2 regions of the Pelagibacterium flavum genome follow, and region 2 is predicted to be linked to the other one. Evidence: predicted binding sites of a transcription regulator. Region 2 holds the regulator's gene; the other holds the start of a gene.
What was found. The regulator LexA, encoded in region 2, represses DNA repair genes until DNA is damaged. The targets are predictions, from matches to a motif close to TGTTCNNNNTGTGTTCNG.
Positions count from the first base shown of each region.

Region 1: a site for LexA is predicted at 4,978-4,995, ahead of uvrA (excinuclease ABC subunit UvrA). Genes of this name have one in related genera too.

Region 1 covers NZ_CP107716.1:2,086,812-2,094,173, reverse strand. Annotated here, with positions in the region: gene rocF (arginase) at 1-863, opposite strand, end outside; gene OF122_RS10445 (Lrp/AsnC family transcriptional regulator) at 981-1,415, shown strand; gene OF122_RS10440 (efflux RND transporter permease subunit) at 1,514-3,772, shown strand; gene OF122_RS10435 (hypothetical protein) at 3,756-4,289, shown strand; gene ssb (single-stranded DNA-binding protein) at 4,334-4,807, opposite strand; gene uvrA (excinuclease ABC subunit UvrA) at 5,126-7,362, shown strand, end outside.
Region 2 covers NZ_CP107716.1:2,200,488-2,207,849, forward strand. Annotated here, with positions in the region: gene OF122_RS10975 (sensor histidine kinase) at 1-1,192, opposite strand, end outside; gene OF122_RS10980 (response regulator transcription factor) at 1,189-1,863, opposite strand; gene OF122_RS10985 (Bug family tripartite tricarboxylate transporter substrate binding protein) at 2,078-3,172, shown strand; gene lexA (transcriptional repressor LexA) at 3,305-4,012, shown strand; gene OF122_RS10995 (ComEC/Rec2 family competence protein) at 4,006-6,177, opposite strand; gene gltX (glutamate--tRNA ligase) at 6,209-7,362, shown strand, end outside.

The DNA of each region.
Region 1 (7,362 bases), 110 kb from region 2:
ATCAGCCGGGCGCTCTTGCCCCGATCGTCGAGAAACGGGTTGAGTTCGACCAGATCGAGACTGACCAGCCGCCCGCACCGTCCCACCATTTCCATCGCCAGATGCGCCTCGCGAACCGTCGCGCCGCCGGGCACCGTCGTGCCCACGCCGGGCGCCAGATCGGGCTCGATGAAATCGACATCGAGGCTCACATGCAAAAGCGCGTCATCGGCCTCGACCGCGCCAAGGATGCGCCGCAGGATCGCGGCAATTCCATATTCGTCGACCTCGGCCATGTCGTTGACATCGGCACCCCGCGCCGCCAGCAGATCGACCTCGGCCGGATCGATGGAGCGCGCACCGACCAGATGATAACGGGTCGCCTCCATCTTGGGGCACTCGAGCATTCCCTCGAACCCCGCCTCGCCGCAAAAAAACGCTGCCGGCATGCCGTGCATATTGCCCGACGTCGAACTGAGCGGCGTATTGAAATCGGCATGCGCGTCCAGCCAGAGCACATGCAGCGTCTTGCCCAATCGGTCCGCATGGCGCAGAGCCGCCGCCACCGAGCCAAATGACAGCGCATGATCTCCGCCCAGATAGACCGCGGTCCCGTCCGCAAGCGCCGCTTCCCCTGCATCGGCCAGCGAACGCGCAAATCCGGTCACTTCGCCCACATTGTGCGCCAGCCCATCGAGCGCGAAATCATTGTCCCGCGGCCCAACATCGCCACGGTCGATCACCGTGTGCCCGAGGCCCGACAAGGCGTCCGCCAGCCCGGCAATACGCAAGGCCTTCGGTCCCATCGAGCACCCCTGCCGCCCCGCGCCGCCCTCGATAGGCGCTCCGATCAGGGTGATTGTCCTGGGCTGTGGTCCACGCATGCGCTCTTGCCTCCAAATGCTCACGCCAGCATGCCCAAGCAATGCGAAGACGGAAAGTTGCAAATCTGCGCAATCTGGCACAAGTATTGGCCGATCTGACAAGGACCATTGCGCGAAATGCCAAGTACCGACCAATTGGACCGCAAAATTCTGGCATTACTGCGCGACGATGCCCGCCTGCCCATCGCCAGCCTTGCCACAACCCTTGGCGTTTCCCGCACCACAGTCCGGACCCGTATGGAACGCATGGAAGCCAACGGCACCATCTCGGGCTATGGCGTTCGCCTCGGCGAACCCGACGACGCCGAGCGCGTCCGCGCCATAGCCATGATCGAGGTTGAGGGCAGAGGAACCGAAAAGGTCGCCCGCGCCCTCTCGGGACTGCCCCAGGTGCGGGCACTCTACAGCACCAACGGGCGCTGGGACCTCGTCGCCGAAATCGAAAGCGCTTCGCTGCCCGATTTCGATTCCGTCCTCGGCGCCATCAGGCTGATCGAAGGCATCAGCCTCACCGAAACCAATATCCTGCTCGCAGCCCGCTTTAAGCGGTAGCCACGCATTCCCCGCCGCCGAGAGTGGACGCCGCCCCTTCCAGCCTTTACCAATTCCAGCGCGCCTTTTCCCTGCGATTCGCCCGGAGGAGAAACCAAGTGTCGATCGGATTTGGCCTTGAGCGACTGGGCTTGCTGACCCTGCGTTTCCCCCGCATCGTGGCCGTCGCGGTCCTGGCTTTTACGGTGCTTTGCACCTTTCAACTCACCAAATTCAATATCGATGGCGACCTGCTGCGCCTCTATCGTGGCTCCGGCATCGAATACGACCGCTACATCGCGCTGACCGAAAATTTCGGCACGTTCGAGAACGACGTCTATCTTCTGGTGCGGTCGGACAAGCTGACCGACCCGGAAGTCCTAGAGGAACTGCGCTTTTTGGGCTTCGAGCTCGAGCTCAACGAATTTGCCGCCGGCACAATGTCGCCCTTCTCCCTGCGGCGCCCCGCCGAAGGTGGCACGTCGGTCCCCGCCGTTCCCGAGGGCATGGAAACCAGCGAGCAGGTCGCCGAGGCACTGACCGATCTGCGTACCAACGATCCGCTGATGAGCAATCTCATTCTCGCCGATAACACGGGAATGGTGATGATCATGTTCCCCGCCCCCCAGACGATGGCGGAGCTTGGCGAAGACACAATGCTCGCCTCCCTGCGCGAATTGATGACAGCCTATGAAAGCGAGGACATCCATATCGAATTGACTGGCCCGGCGATCTGGAAGGAGGAAGTGCTCAATGCCTCGCGCTTCGATCAGCTCCTGTTCATGGTCGCAGGGGTTGCGCTGGGATTTCTCACCGCCCTTTTTAGCTTCCGCACTTTTTGGGGCGCGCTGATCGCCACGCTTACCCCGGTCGTGACTGCCTTCTGGGTCACCGGGATGACCATTCTGGCGTTTGGCAGTTTCACCTTTCTCACCAATATCATTTCAGCTCTGGTGCTGGTCATCGCGTTCGCCGAAAGCATGTATTTCTGCCTCTACTGGATGCGCACCGGTAACACCGGCGTCGATCAGCGCGCAGCGCTCGTCGAAACGGTCCGAAAGGTCAGCCCTGCCTGCGCCTTGACCGCCATCACCACGATTATCGCCTGCACCAGCCTTGCCCTGGCGCCCGGCCAGGGGCTGCGCGAATTTGCTATTTCGGGCGCGCTGGGCATGGCCCTGGCCTTCTTGGCCCTTGTCACCTTCCTGCCTCTGTCGTTGCTGTTCGCCATGCGGCTCGGTTTCCGCATGCGTAAAACGCCATCCGTCGCCCTGACGGCCCCTATACCGCTGGTTCGCCGCATCGCCCACGTCGCACCGCGCGGCGCGGCGCTCGCCGCCATTTTGGTCGCCGGCCTGCTGCTCATCCCGCATTTCCTGCTCGAGCCGCACTTCAAGTTTCAGGATTTCCTGCCCCGCGGCAGCGATGCCATCGCCACCAGCGATCAGATCGATGCGGGCGTCGGCGGCGTTGCCCCGGTCTATATCCGCATCCCACTTGAAGGCGGTTTGACCGAAATGACCGACGGCGATTTCGCCACCGTTGAACGCGTCCACCAGATCGCGGAAAACAATTTCGGCGCCGGCAAGGTCATCTCTGCCGCCAGCTTCCGGCACTATTCCGAATTGGGGTTCTCGCGCGAACGCATCTTCGAGGCCGTCGGCCCCTTCCTGCGCCAGCGCTTCGTTACCGATGATGGCATGCAGGCGCTCATAACCGCCTTCTCCCCCACATCGGAAAATGCCCAGCAGACGGTGGCCCTCGTTGAATCGATGCGCGCCGAACTGGCATCCGCCGGAATCGAGGGCGCCGAAATCTCGGGCTTTCGCGTGCTCACCGCCTATGCAAGCCTGGATATGATCGGCACCCTCCAGATCAGTCTGATGCTCGCTATAGCGCTATCGGTCGTCCTGATCGGCATCGCCTTCCGCTCATGGAAACTCGCGCTGGTATCGGTGATACCCAACAGCCTTCCGATTCTTCTGACCGAGCTGTTCCTTTATTCATCGGGCATTCAGTTGCAGTTGACGACTGTCATTTCCCTTACGATTGCCTTTGGAATTGCCGTCGATGACACGATCCATTTTCTGGCCCATTATGCACGGGCTCGCGAACGGGGAGAAACCATCGCCCAGGCCGTGGATACGACCCTCGACAGAGTGGGCCCGGCCCTTATCGCGACCACGCTCATTCTGATTGCCGGATGTGCGGTGGTTACAGTTTCGGTGCTGCCCCAGGTCGCCCTGTTCGGCTTTTTGACCGTCATCACGCTGCTTGCAGCGTTGATCGGCGATCTGATCGTCTTGCCCGCTTTGCTGATCGGTGGCGGAATGGTGTTTGCCAGATGGAGTGAAAGAAAAAATGAGATCCCTGCCTAAAGCGCTTCCGGCAAAAGTGATGGCTTTCGCCATCGCACTTGCAAGCCTGCCGCTCGCTGGCCCCGCCTTGGCAGCGCAGGAGGATGTCGATCTGCTCAAGAGCTATGTCGGAGACTGGCGCGGTCGGGGATCTGCGGTCCTTGCATCCACCGGTAAAGAGGAAACCGTCGTCTGCCGTATGGCCGTCGAGGACACCGGAACCGCCCGAGTGACATTCGACGGCCGTTGCACGCTGGCTGGCCGAACGATCGCGGTGGCCGGCACAATGATCTGGAACGAGCAGGCCAGCCAGTATGAAGCCGCAATGTCCTCGGTTGCCGGCTTCCAGAGCCTGGCCATCGGCCGCCGCAACGGCGATGACATCGACTTCGAACTCATCAACCGCAACGCCGAAGGCAAGGAATACCGGGTAGAGGCCGCAATGGCGCTCCAGGGCGCCCAGATCGGCATGGACCTCCATATCACCGATCTCTCGACCGGCGGCGTCACCACGGCCCAGGTGCCCTTCACCCAGTAATCGCCTCTTATGAAAAAGGGCGCCTCACGGCGCCCTTTCTGCAATCAGAACGGGATGTCGTCGTCCATTCCGCCCGGCTCGAAGGCCGGGGCGCTGGACGGCCGCCCGCGATTTTCAACCTGCCGACTGCCGCCATAACCGCCGCTGTCACGGTCACCGCCGCCTTCACCGCGCCCGTCGAGCATGGTCAGTGTCGAATTGAACCCCTGCAGCACGATTTCGGTCGTGTACTGATCCTGGCCGTCCTTTTCCCATTTCCGGGTCTGGAGCTGGCCTTCGATATAAACCTTGGAGCCTTTCTTGAGGTAATTCTGGGCCACCTTGGCCAGTCCCTCGCTGAAGATCACCACACGGTGCCATTCGGTCTTTTCGCGCGGCTCACCGGAATTGCGGTCGCGCCAGCGCTCGGATGTCGCGATGCGCAGATTGACCACGGGATTTCCGTTGGGTAGCGACCGCACCTCGGGGTCGGCACCCAGATTGCCAACCAGAATAACCTTGTTCACGCTTCCCGACATATTCGCCTTCCTGTCTCTTGTCCGCCGAACCACAATCCGGCCAGTCACGTTGAGCGCACTATATAGCCATCGCCGGCAAAAGTTCAGCGCCCGGCAACTCTATACACAACTCGTTTGTTCTTATTTTGTTCGACTTATTTGATGAATGTCAAGCTTGACGGAATCCAATTTGTTCCTATTATGTTCCAAGACATTGCTGCTGTGCATGAGCCGACCTTGCAGGCGGGCGGAGTTGTGCTTAAGTGAACCGGACGCCTCCCGCGCCCGTTAAGACGTTTGTGTCGGCACTGACCGGCCGCTATCCTTGGATATTCGCCCATGAATGACATTTCCAATCCCAATCGCGACATCGTCATCCGGGGTGCCAAGGAGCACAACCTAAAAAATATCGACGTTCGCCTGCCCCGCGACAAGCTGATCGTGATGACAGGGCTTTCGGGCTCGGGCAAATCTTCGCTTGCCTTCGATACCATCTATGCCGAAGGCCAGCGCCGCTACGTCGAAAGCCTTTCGGCCTATGCGCGCCAGTTTCTCGAAATGATGCAAAAGCCCGATGTGGAAAGCATCGAAGGGCTTTCTCCGGCCATTTCCATCGAGCAGAAAACCACATCGCGCAATCCGCGCTCGACCGTCGGCACGGTTACTGAAATCTACGATTATCTCCGCTTGCTGTTCGCTCGCGTTGGCATTCCCTATTCTCCGGCCACCGGGCTTCCCATTGAGAGCCAGACCGTCTCCCAGATGGTCGACAAGGTCATGGCGCTCGAGGAAGGCACCCGCCTCTATTTGCTGGCCCCCATCGTGCGCGGTCGCAAGGGCGAGTACCGCAAGGAACTCGCCGAGCTGATGAAAAAGGGCTTCCAGCGCGTCAAGATCGACGGCGCGTTTTACGAAATCGAGGAAGCCCCCGCACTCGACAAGAAGCTCAAGCACGACATCGAAGTCGTCGTCGATCGCGTCGTCGTCAATGCCGATATCGCCGGCCGCCTTGCGGAAAGTTTCGAGACCGCGCTGCGTCTGGCCGACGGCATTGCGCTGACCGAATATGCCGACCAGACCGAGGAAGACGGCAGCCCCAAACGCCTGACATTCTCGGAAAAATTCGCCTGCCCGGTGTCTGGCTTTACCATTGCGGAAATCGAGCCGCGCCTGTTCTCGTTCAACAACCCCTTCGGCGCCTGCCCGGTCTGTTCCGGCCTTGGCACAGAGGCCAAGATAGATCCTGATCTCGTGATCCCTGACGCCTCGCTGTCGTTGCGCGACGGCGCCGTCCAGCCGTGGTCGAAAACCTCTTCGCCCTATTATCTGCAAACCCTTCAGGCCGTCACGCGGCACTTCAAGGCATCGACAGGCACCGCTTGGCAGGATCTGCCCTTCGAGGTCCAGCACGCCATCCTGTTTGGCACCGACAAGACCAAGATCGAATTCGTCTATGACGACGGCCTGCGCAAATATTCGACCCAGAAGCCATTCGAAGGTGTCATCGGCAACCTCGAGCGCCGCTATCGGGAAACCGAATCCTCGGCGGCTCGGGAGGATATCGAGCGCTACATGTCAGCAGCCCCCTGCCCGGCCTGCAATGGCTATCGCCTGAAGCCCGAGGCTCTGGCGGTCAAGATCCATGGCTGCCACATCGGTCAGGTCTCGGAATTGTCCATCAAGGGCGCAGCCGAGTGGTTTTCTGATCTACCCGCCCATCTCAACGCGACCCAGTCGGCAATCGGCGAACGTATTCTCAAGGAAATCCGCGACCGGCTGGCCTTCCTTAACGACGTCGGGCTGCAATATCTGACGCTCTCGCGCAATTCCGGCTCGCTTTCGGGCGGTGAAAGCCAACGTATCCGCCTTGCCAGCCAGATCGGCTCGGGGCTCACCGGCGTGCTTTACGTGCTCGATGAGCCTTCTATCGGCCTGCACCAGCGCGACAATGCGCGCCTGCTCGATACGCTGCGCCGCCTGCGCGACTTGGGCAACACCGTCATCGTGGTCGAGCATGACGAAGACGCCATCCTCACCGCCGATCATGTCCTCGATATCGGGCCGGGCGCCGGTGTGCATGGTGGCCAGATCATCGCTCAGGGCACCCCCGAAGATATTCTCTCGCACCCCGACAGCCTGACCGGACAATATCTGTCGGGCCGCATGGGCATCCCCGTTCCCGCCGAGCGCCGCAAGGCCAAGAAGGGCCGCCAGCTCTCGCTCAAGGGCGCAACCGGCAATAATTTGAAAAATGTCTCGGTCGATATCCCGCTCGGCATGTTCGTGGCCATAACCGGCGTCTCGGGCGGCGGGAAGTCCACTCTGACCGTCGATACGCTCTATCAGGCCATCGCCCGCCGCCTCAACGGCGCGCGGGTGCACCCAGCGCCCCACGAGAGCCTCACAGGCCTCGAACTGCTCGACAAGGTCATCGACATCGACCAGAGCCCAATCGGGCGCACCCCGCGCTCCAACCCGGCCACCTACACCGGTGCCTTCACCCACATCCGCGAGTGGTTCGCCAACATGCCCGAATCCAAGGCGCGCGGTTACGGCCCGGGGCGTTTCTCGTTCAA
Region 2 (7,362 bases):
CTTCATCGGCCACGGTGAGCGCGGCCATGTTTCCGATGCGCTCCACAAGAAGCGAAAGCCGTCCGCCCCTGGCGCAGCCATATTTCAGGCCGTTGTCGATGAGATTGTCGATTGCTTCCTCGAGCATCACGCGATTGCCGGCAACTGGCAGGGGCTCGGTGGCAGGTTCGAGCTCAATATCGACATGAGCTGCCAGGGCACGGGGTACGTGGCGGCGAGCGACATCGGCCACGAGCTCGGTCAGGTCCGAAGGCGGCTGCAAATCATCGCCCCTGCCTTCATTGGCTATATCGAAATTGAGCAATTGGTGGCTCATGCGCGAAAGCTGGCGCGCGGCCTGGGACAGATCCTCGAGGCGGGCGGTGCGGCCGCTGTCACTGCTCGCGGTCAGCGCGGATTCAGCCTGGGCCTGAATGGCCGCGACGGGATTGCGCAACTGATGAGCAGCGTTGCCGATAAAGGCGTTGCGCCGGTCCAGTTCCTCCCTGAGCCGGGCGAACAGGCTGTTGATGGTTTCGACCAGCGGCGCGACCTCGTGTGGAACGGGCCGGCGGATAGGGCGCAGATCGCTGGCTGAACGCAGACCCACGGCGCTGCGCAAATCGGTAAGCGGGGCCAAGCCCCAATTAATGCCGAACCAGAACAGGATCGCGGCCGAACCCACGATGAGCAGGAGATTGAAAACGGACTGGCCGACGAGCGACAGGCTGAGCGCCTGACGCTGGGTGACCGTTTGCCAGACCTGCACGGTGGTCCACCCGTCGAAATCGATATCAGCTATGAATTCGCGCAGGATGACGACCCGAACCGGGCGATCATGATAGAAACTGTCGAAAAAAACCGGCGTGCCACCCGGAACGTCGAGACCGGCGGACGGGATCGGAGCATCGGAATGGCCGGTGACAAAGCGGCCATCGGCGGCGCGAACCTGATAGAAGATGGGATCGCCCAGGGCGCCGACCAGGGAATCGAGCAAGGCATCGGCAACGAGATCGCCCTTGGTCAGCACCACCTCGCGGGCGACGGCGTGAGCGACGACCTTCAGCGTGTCGTCATAAAGATTCTTGGACATGTCCTGCGCCGACCAATAGCGCACGGCGCTCGACGCCAGGGCGATAAACACCAGCGGCACGACCAGCAGCACGAAGAGCCGGGCGCGGAGGCTGGGGGTGCGGACGGAAGCGACATTCATTGGACAACGACCGGGCGAAGCACATAACCGAGCCCGCGAATGGCCCTTATGGTTATGCCGAAAGGTTCGATCTTGCGGCGCAGCCGGGAAACGAGGAGTTCGACCGCGTTGACCTCGATATCGGCTCCCGTTCCGTAGATGCTGTCGCACAGCGCATCCTTGGACACCACGCGCTCGGCATGGTCGAACAGGATCTCCCAGAGCGCGAGCTCGCGGCGTGGAAGGACGATCGGGCCGTCCGGGCTCGATATCTGGCGGCCGAGCCTATCGTAGCTGAGCTGGCCCAGAGTCTCGATATTGTGGACCCGCTGCCCCCTGCGGCGCCCAAGGGCGCGGACGCGCGCGTTGAGTTCGGCCATTTCGAATGGCTTGGTCATGTAATCGTCGGCGCCGGCATCGAGACCCACGATACGGTCCTGGAGACTGTCGCGGGCCGTGAGGACAAGCACGGGTATGTCGTTGCGCTCGGTGCCGAGGATGCGAATGACGTCCAGGCCGCTGCGTTTGGGCAGGTTTATATCGACAATGGCCAGATCGGCGCCCTCGGTGGACAGAAACTGCGAACCGTCATCGCCATTTGCCAACCAATCAACGGCGTGCCCCTCGTCCTGCAGGGATTGAATGACGGCACGCGCCAGCATTGTGTTGTCTTCGATCAGAACGATGCGCAAGCGCTTGTCCCTCCCCCGGGTCCTGTGATCGTCTCCTTTGGGGTCTCGTATTGCGAATGCCCCATTCTGCTCCTGGCAATGTGACCCCGGAGGGGCTTGGCTGGCAAGCAAATTTCCGTGAGGGGTGGCCTCGGCAGGGAACTGCGGTTAGACATTGGCCGGGCCGGTCGCGCTGGGAGGGTCACCGGTTCAGCCCAGTCGTTGGAGGAGGATCATGCACGGACTGCTGCGTTGGGCACGAAGCGTTGGCGCCGGGCTCGGGCTGCTGGCGATGGCAGCAGCGCCAGCCCTTGGACAGGTCAGTTTTGCGGGAAAAACTATAGAATGGATCGTTCCCTTCAGCCAAGGCGGAGGGTCTGACACATGGGCGCGGTTCAATGCGCCATTTCTGTCGCGGCACCTGCCCGGCAATCCGGAAATCGAAATCGTCAACGAACCCGGTGGTGGCGGGACGCGCGGCCCCAACACCTTCGCCAGCCAGGCCCGCCCGGATGGGCTGACTGTTCTGGGGACTTCGGGCTCGACGCAGTTTCCTTACCTGCTGGGTGATCTGCGCGTGCGGTACGACTACAAGGACTGGGAAGTTGCCATGGTCGCCCCGACCGGAGGCGTGATCTACGTATCGCCTCAAACAGGAGTCGACGGACCGGCGACAATCGAAAGGCTCCGGGATCAAACCCTGGTGTTTGCCAGTCAGGGGCCGACGTCGCTTGACCTGGTACCCATGCTGGCCTTCCGGCTGCTTGGCCTCGATGTCAGCTATGTATTCGGCTACACGGGCCGTGGCGATGGCCTGATCGCCATGGAACGGGGCGAGGTGAGCATCGATTACCAAACGACCGCATCCTACTTGCGCAATGTCTTGCCCATGGTCGAGGCCGGCGAGGCCGTGCCGCTGATGAGTTGGGGAGTCCTTGACGAGAATGGTGAGATGCAACGCGACCCGACATTTCCAGATCTTCCCATTGTGGAGGAAGTTTATGAAATGCTGTACGGGGCGCCCCCTTCGGGAGCGGACTACGAGGCTTATCGCGCGTTCAATATTGCTGGATTTGCCGCGCAGAAAATGGTGATCTTGCCCCAGAACACGCCGCCCGAGATTGTCGAAACCTGGCGGCAGGCATGGCGTGATGTATTTGAAGATCCCGAATATCGCGCCAATGTCGGGGCCGTTCTGGGGGCTTATGAACAGGTTACGGGACGCGCGGCCGAGGCGTTGTTCATCGAGGGAACAACGATTGATCCGACGGCGCGCCAGCGCATATTGGACATGCTCGCAAACGAATATGCAGTGCGATTAAGCGACTAATAACGGCCCCAACTCATCAATCGGCATATGGCTTGCCTCCCGCTTTCTACAGTGGGAGCTTGCGGAACATTTACGGAACATGTATAAAAGTTCAATATTTGTTCCGATTCGACGCCGCCGAGGGATCCGCCAATGTTGACGCGCAAACAGCACGAACTTCTGATGTTCATCCATGAGCGGATGAAAGAGAGCGGCATTCCGCCTTCTTTTGACGAGATGAAGGAAGCGCTGGATCTGAAATCGAAATCGGGCATTCACCGGCTGATCACGGCGCTGGAGGAGCGCGGGTTCATCCGTAGGCTGCCGAACCGGGCCCGGGCGCTCGAAGTCGTGAAGCTGCCGGACTCAATGAACCCTTCGCTCGGCGGACGCAAGGCGCGGTTCGAGCCTTCGGTCATCGAGGGCACGCTGGGCAAGGTTCCGGCAAAGACCATGGCACCCAAGCAGGACAATGGCGGATCTGTTGCCATTCCGGTGATGGGGCGCATTGCTGCGGGCGTGCCGATCGAGGCGATCCAGACCCATTCTCATTCCATCGCGGTTCCGCCCGAAATGCTGGGTTCCGGCGAGCATTTTGCGCTGGAAGTGCGCGGGGATTCGATGATCGATGCCGGGATCTTCGACGGCGATACGGTTTTGATCCGCAAGCAGGATGCGGCGGGCAATGGCGAGATCGTGGTGGCACTGGTGGACGACGAGGAAGCGACCCTCAAGCGTTTGCGCAAAAAGGGCAATGCGGTGGCGCTCGAAGCGGCAAACCCAGCTTACGAGACCCGCATTTTCGGCCCCGACCGCGTCAAGGTTCAGGGGCGGCTCGTGGGGTTGCTGCGGCGCTACTGAGTCTGGATGCGCCAGCGGCGGCTGGGACCGTCGATGGCGGTGCGGATCGTGGGTGGCAGATCGGGACCATTCCAATCGATCATATGGGCGCCGTGGCGTGCAAGATCGGACGCATTGATGACCAGTGTAGCGGCCACGGCGCATTGGGGTGGCGCGGTCAGACGCGTGACGACGATGTCGGCGATGCGGCAATCTTCATCAAAGGCGTCGCGGGATTTGACCAGGGCGATTGTGTAGCCATCCTCGGTTGTCAGTATGCAGCCACGGCTATCGCATCCCGCGGCAGGATGAGCGTCTTCGATCACAGTGATATAGCGTTCCGACCAGATTGTTGTGGCGAAGGTGTTGTTGCGGCCGGCGATCAAGGCGACGCGGTCTCCGCTGCGGACGGCCAGTGCCTGACTTTGATCGGCAATGAAGATGTCGGGCGCCTGCTCAAGGCAGAAAAAGGCGATCAGCGGAACGGCGGCAATCGGGCCAATGACGCGCATGCGGGTTCGGAAATAGGCCAGCCAGGCCAGGGCGAGCAGGGCCACGCCGAGCGCGAGCGGCGACAGGATGGGGCTGGGATCGAAGCCGCCGCTTAAATCGCGCACGAAGCCAGCGCACCAGAGCATTGCCTCGATACTCCAGCCGAGCGCAGCATATGGCAGGGCTTCGAGGCCGATCGGGAGCAACAGGGTTCCGAGCAGCGCGGCGGGCATCATCACAAAGGTCACGATCGGCATGACCATGAGATTGCCCAGGACACCGAAAGGCGCGGTCTGCTGAAAGTGGTATGCGCTGAACACCAGGGTCGCCAGCCCGGCGATGACACTGGTGGTCGCGATGTCGAGCATGAGGGCCAGCGCCCTGCCCCGCTGGGGGTGTTCCCGATCTTCCCGATGCCGACGGGCCAGTTCAAAAGCTGAGATCAGAGCAATGACGGCGGCGAAAGAGAGCTGGAAAGAGGCCCGGAATACGCTGGTCGGCTCGAACACAATGATGGCGAGCCCGGCAATGGCGACATTGCGCATGGTCAGCGCCTGCCGGCCGGCAATTATGGCCGCAAAGATCAGTGCCAGCATGATGGTGGAGCGCACCGCTGGAATGACCATGCCCGAAATCACCATATAAGCCAGTGCTGTGGCGATGCCGGCGCCAGCGGCGATCTTTTTGATGGGAAAGCGCTGGGCCAGGCCATGGCTCAGCGAGAGCAGGAAGCGTACGCAGGCAAACATGGTGCCAGCGACCAGCGTCAAGTGCAGACCGGAAATGGCGATGACATGGGCAATGCCGGCCGAGGCCATCAGTTCGCGGTCCTCCTCGGTGATCCGGCTCTGATCGCCGGTCACGAGCGCCGCGGCGATACCGCCGATCCTTTCACCCAATTGAGCGACGATGCGTGCGGTGATCGTGGCACGGACATCCTTGACGATGCGTGCGAGCCCACCCTCTCCGCCTTGTTCTATTTCGATGTCGCCGAACGCAGTCCCGTAGGCGCCAATGCCGTCGAAATGACTTATGAACTGCGAGTCGTAGCCGCCGGGAACGGCAGGCGGCGGAACCGGATAGAAGCGGATGCGAGCGGTGAGGGTGTCGCCGGGCGAGACAGTATATGACCCCGGTACCGTGACGCGAGCCATGCGGATTTCGGGCACCGTCCAATCAGGGGTGCCCGCAATATCGGAGAGTATCCAGCGTTGCTGGCTGCCATCGTCATAAGTGACCGCTTCGATGCGCGCCGTGTAGGTTCCGTAGCGCGGCGCTTCGAGCATTGGCGTACCGAAAAGCGCGGCATGAACGGGCAGAAGAACCATTCCGACAGCAAACATGGCGGCAAGGAGGGCGGTTTCGCGCACAAGAGCACGATCACGGCCGGTCCATGCGGCAACGAGAGCAATACCGAGCAGGACTGCAAGGGACGTGAGGGCCGGCTCATCGGGAAGCACCCGATAGGCAATGAGCCCGGCGATCATGGCAAAGGGGAACAGAATGAAGTTGCGACGCTGGGTCACGGCATCGACGATTGCCGCCCTCAAGCCGGCGTAAAGAGCAGCTGCCCGCGCCACGAGCCAGGCGAGCGGACCTGCGGCCCGCCCCTGCCCCGGATTTTTGGCGACGGGAAAGTCGACCATCTTGGCGCGCCCCCAACCCTTGCGCTCGTTGGGCGCTATGGTACACACGGGCCAAACATTTCTCCAAGCGGTAAGCCTTATGTCCAAACCCGTCGTCACGCGTTTTGCGCCTTCTCCCACTGGTTTCCTGCACATCGGGGGCGCACGCACAGCTCTTTTCAACTGGGTGTTCGCGCGCAAGATGGGCGGCAAGATGCTGCTGCGCATCGAAGACACCGACCGGGAACGCTCGACCGAGGCCGCCGTGGCGGCGATTCTGGATGGGATGAGCTGGCTGGGGCTCGATTGGGATGGAAGCCCGATCAGCCAGTTTGCACGTGCCGACCGGCATGCCGAGATCGCGCTGCAACTGCTCGAGAGCGGCAACGCCTATAAATGCTACTGCACCCGGCAAGAGTTGACCGAGATGCGCGAAAAGGCCCGCGCCGAAGGCCGCCCGCCGCGCTATGACGGCCGCTGGCGCGACCGCGATGCGTCCGAGGCGCCAGAGGGCGTCAAGCCCGTCGTCCGGATCAAGGCGCCTCAGTCCGGCGACATCGTGGTCAAGGATCGCGTGCAAGGCGAAGTGGTGTTCAAGGCCGAGAACCTCGATGATTTCATCATCCTGCGTTCCGATGGCACGCCGACTTACATGCACGCCGTGGTTGTGGACGATCACGACATGGGCGTTACCCACATTATCCGGGGTGACGATCATCTGACCAATGCGGCTCGGCAGATCATCATTTATCAGGCCATGGGCTGGGACGTACCTGAAATGGCGCATATTCCGCTGATCCACGGACCCGATGGGGCAAAGCTGTCCAAGCGCCATGGTGCCATGGGGGTCGAAGCCTATCGGCAGATGGGATATCTGCCTGAAGCCTTGCGCAACTATCTGGCCAGGCTGGGCTGGGCGCATGGCGACGACGAGATCTTTTCAACCGAGCAGATGATCGAGTGGTTCTCGCTCGAGGCGCTCAACAAAGGTGCGTCGCGGTTCGATTTCGTCAAGCTCGACAATCTCAACGGTCATTATATCCGTTCGGCCGATCCAGAGCGGCTCTATGACGTCATGGTCGAGACGGCGTCGGAAACCGGGCGCAATGCCGATTATGCCGGGCTGGTTTCCAACCGCGATACAGTGCTGGCCGCGATCCCCGAATTGCAGCCGCGCGCCAAGACGGTGCTGGAACTGATCGATCTGGCACAGTTCATCTATGCCGAGCGCCCGCTGGCCATAGAAGAAAAGGC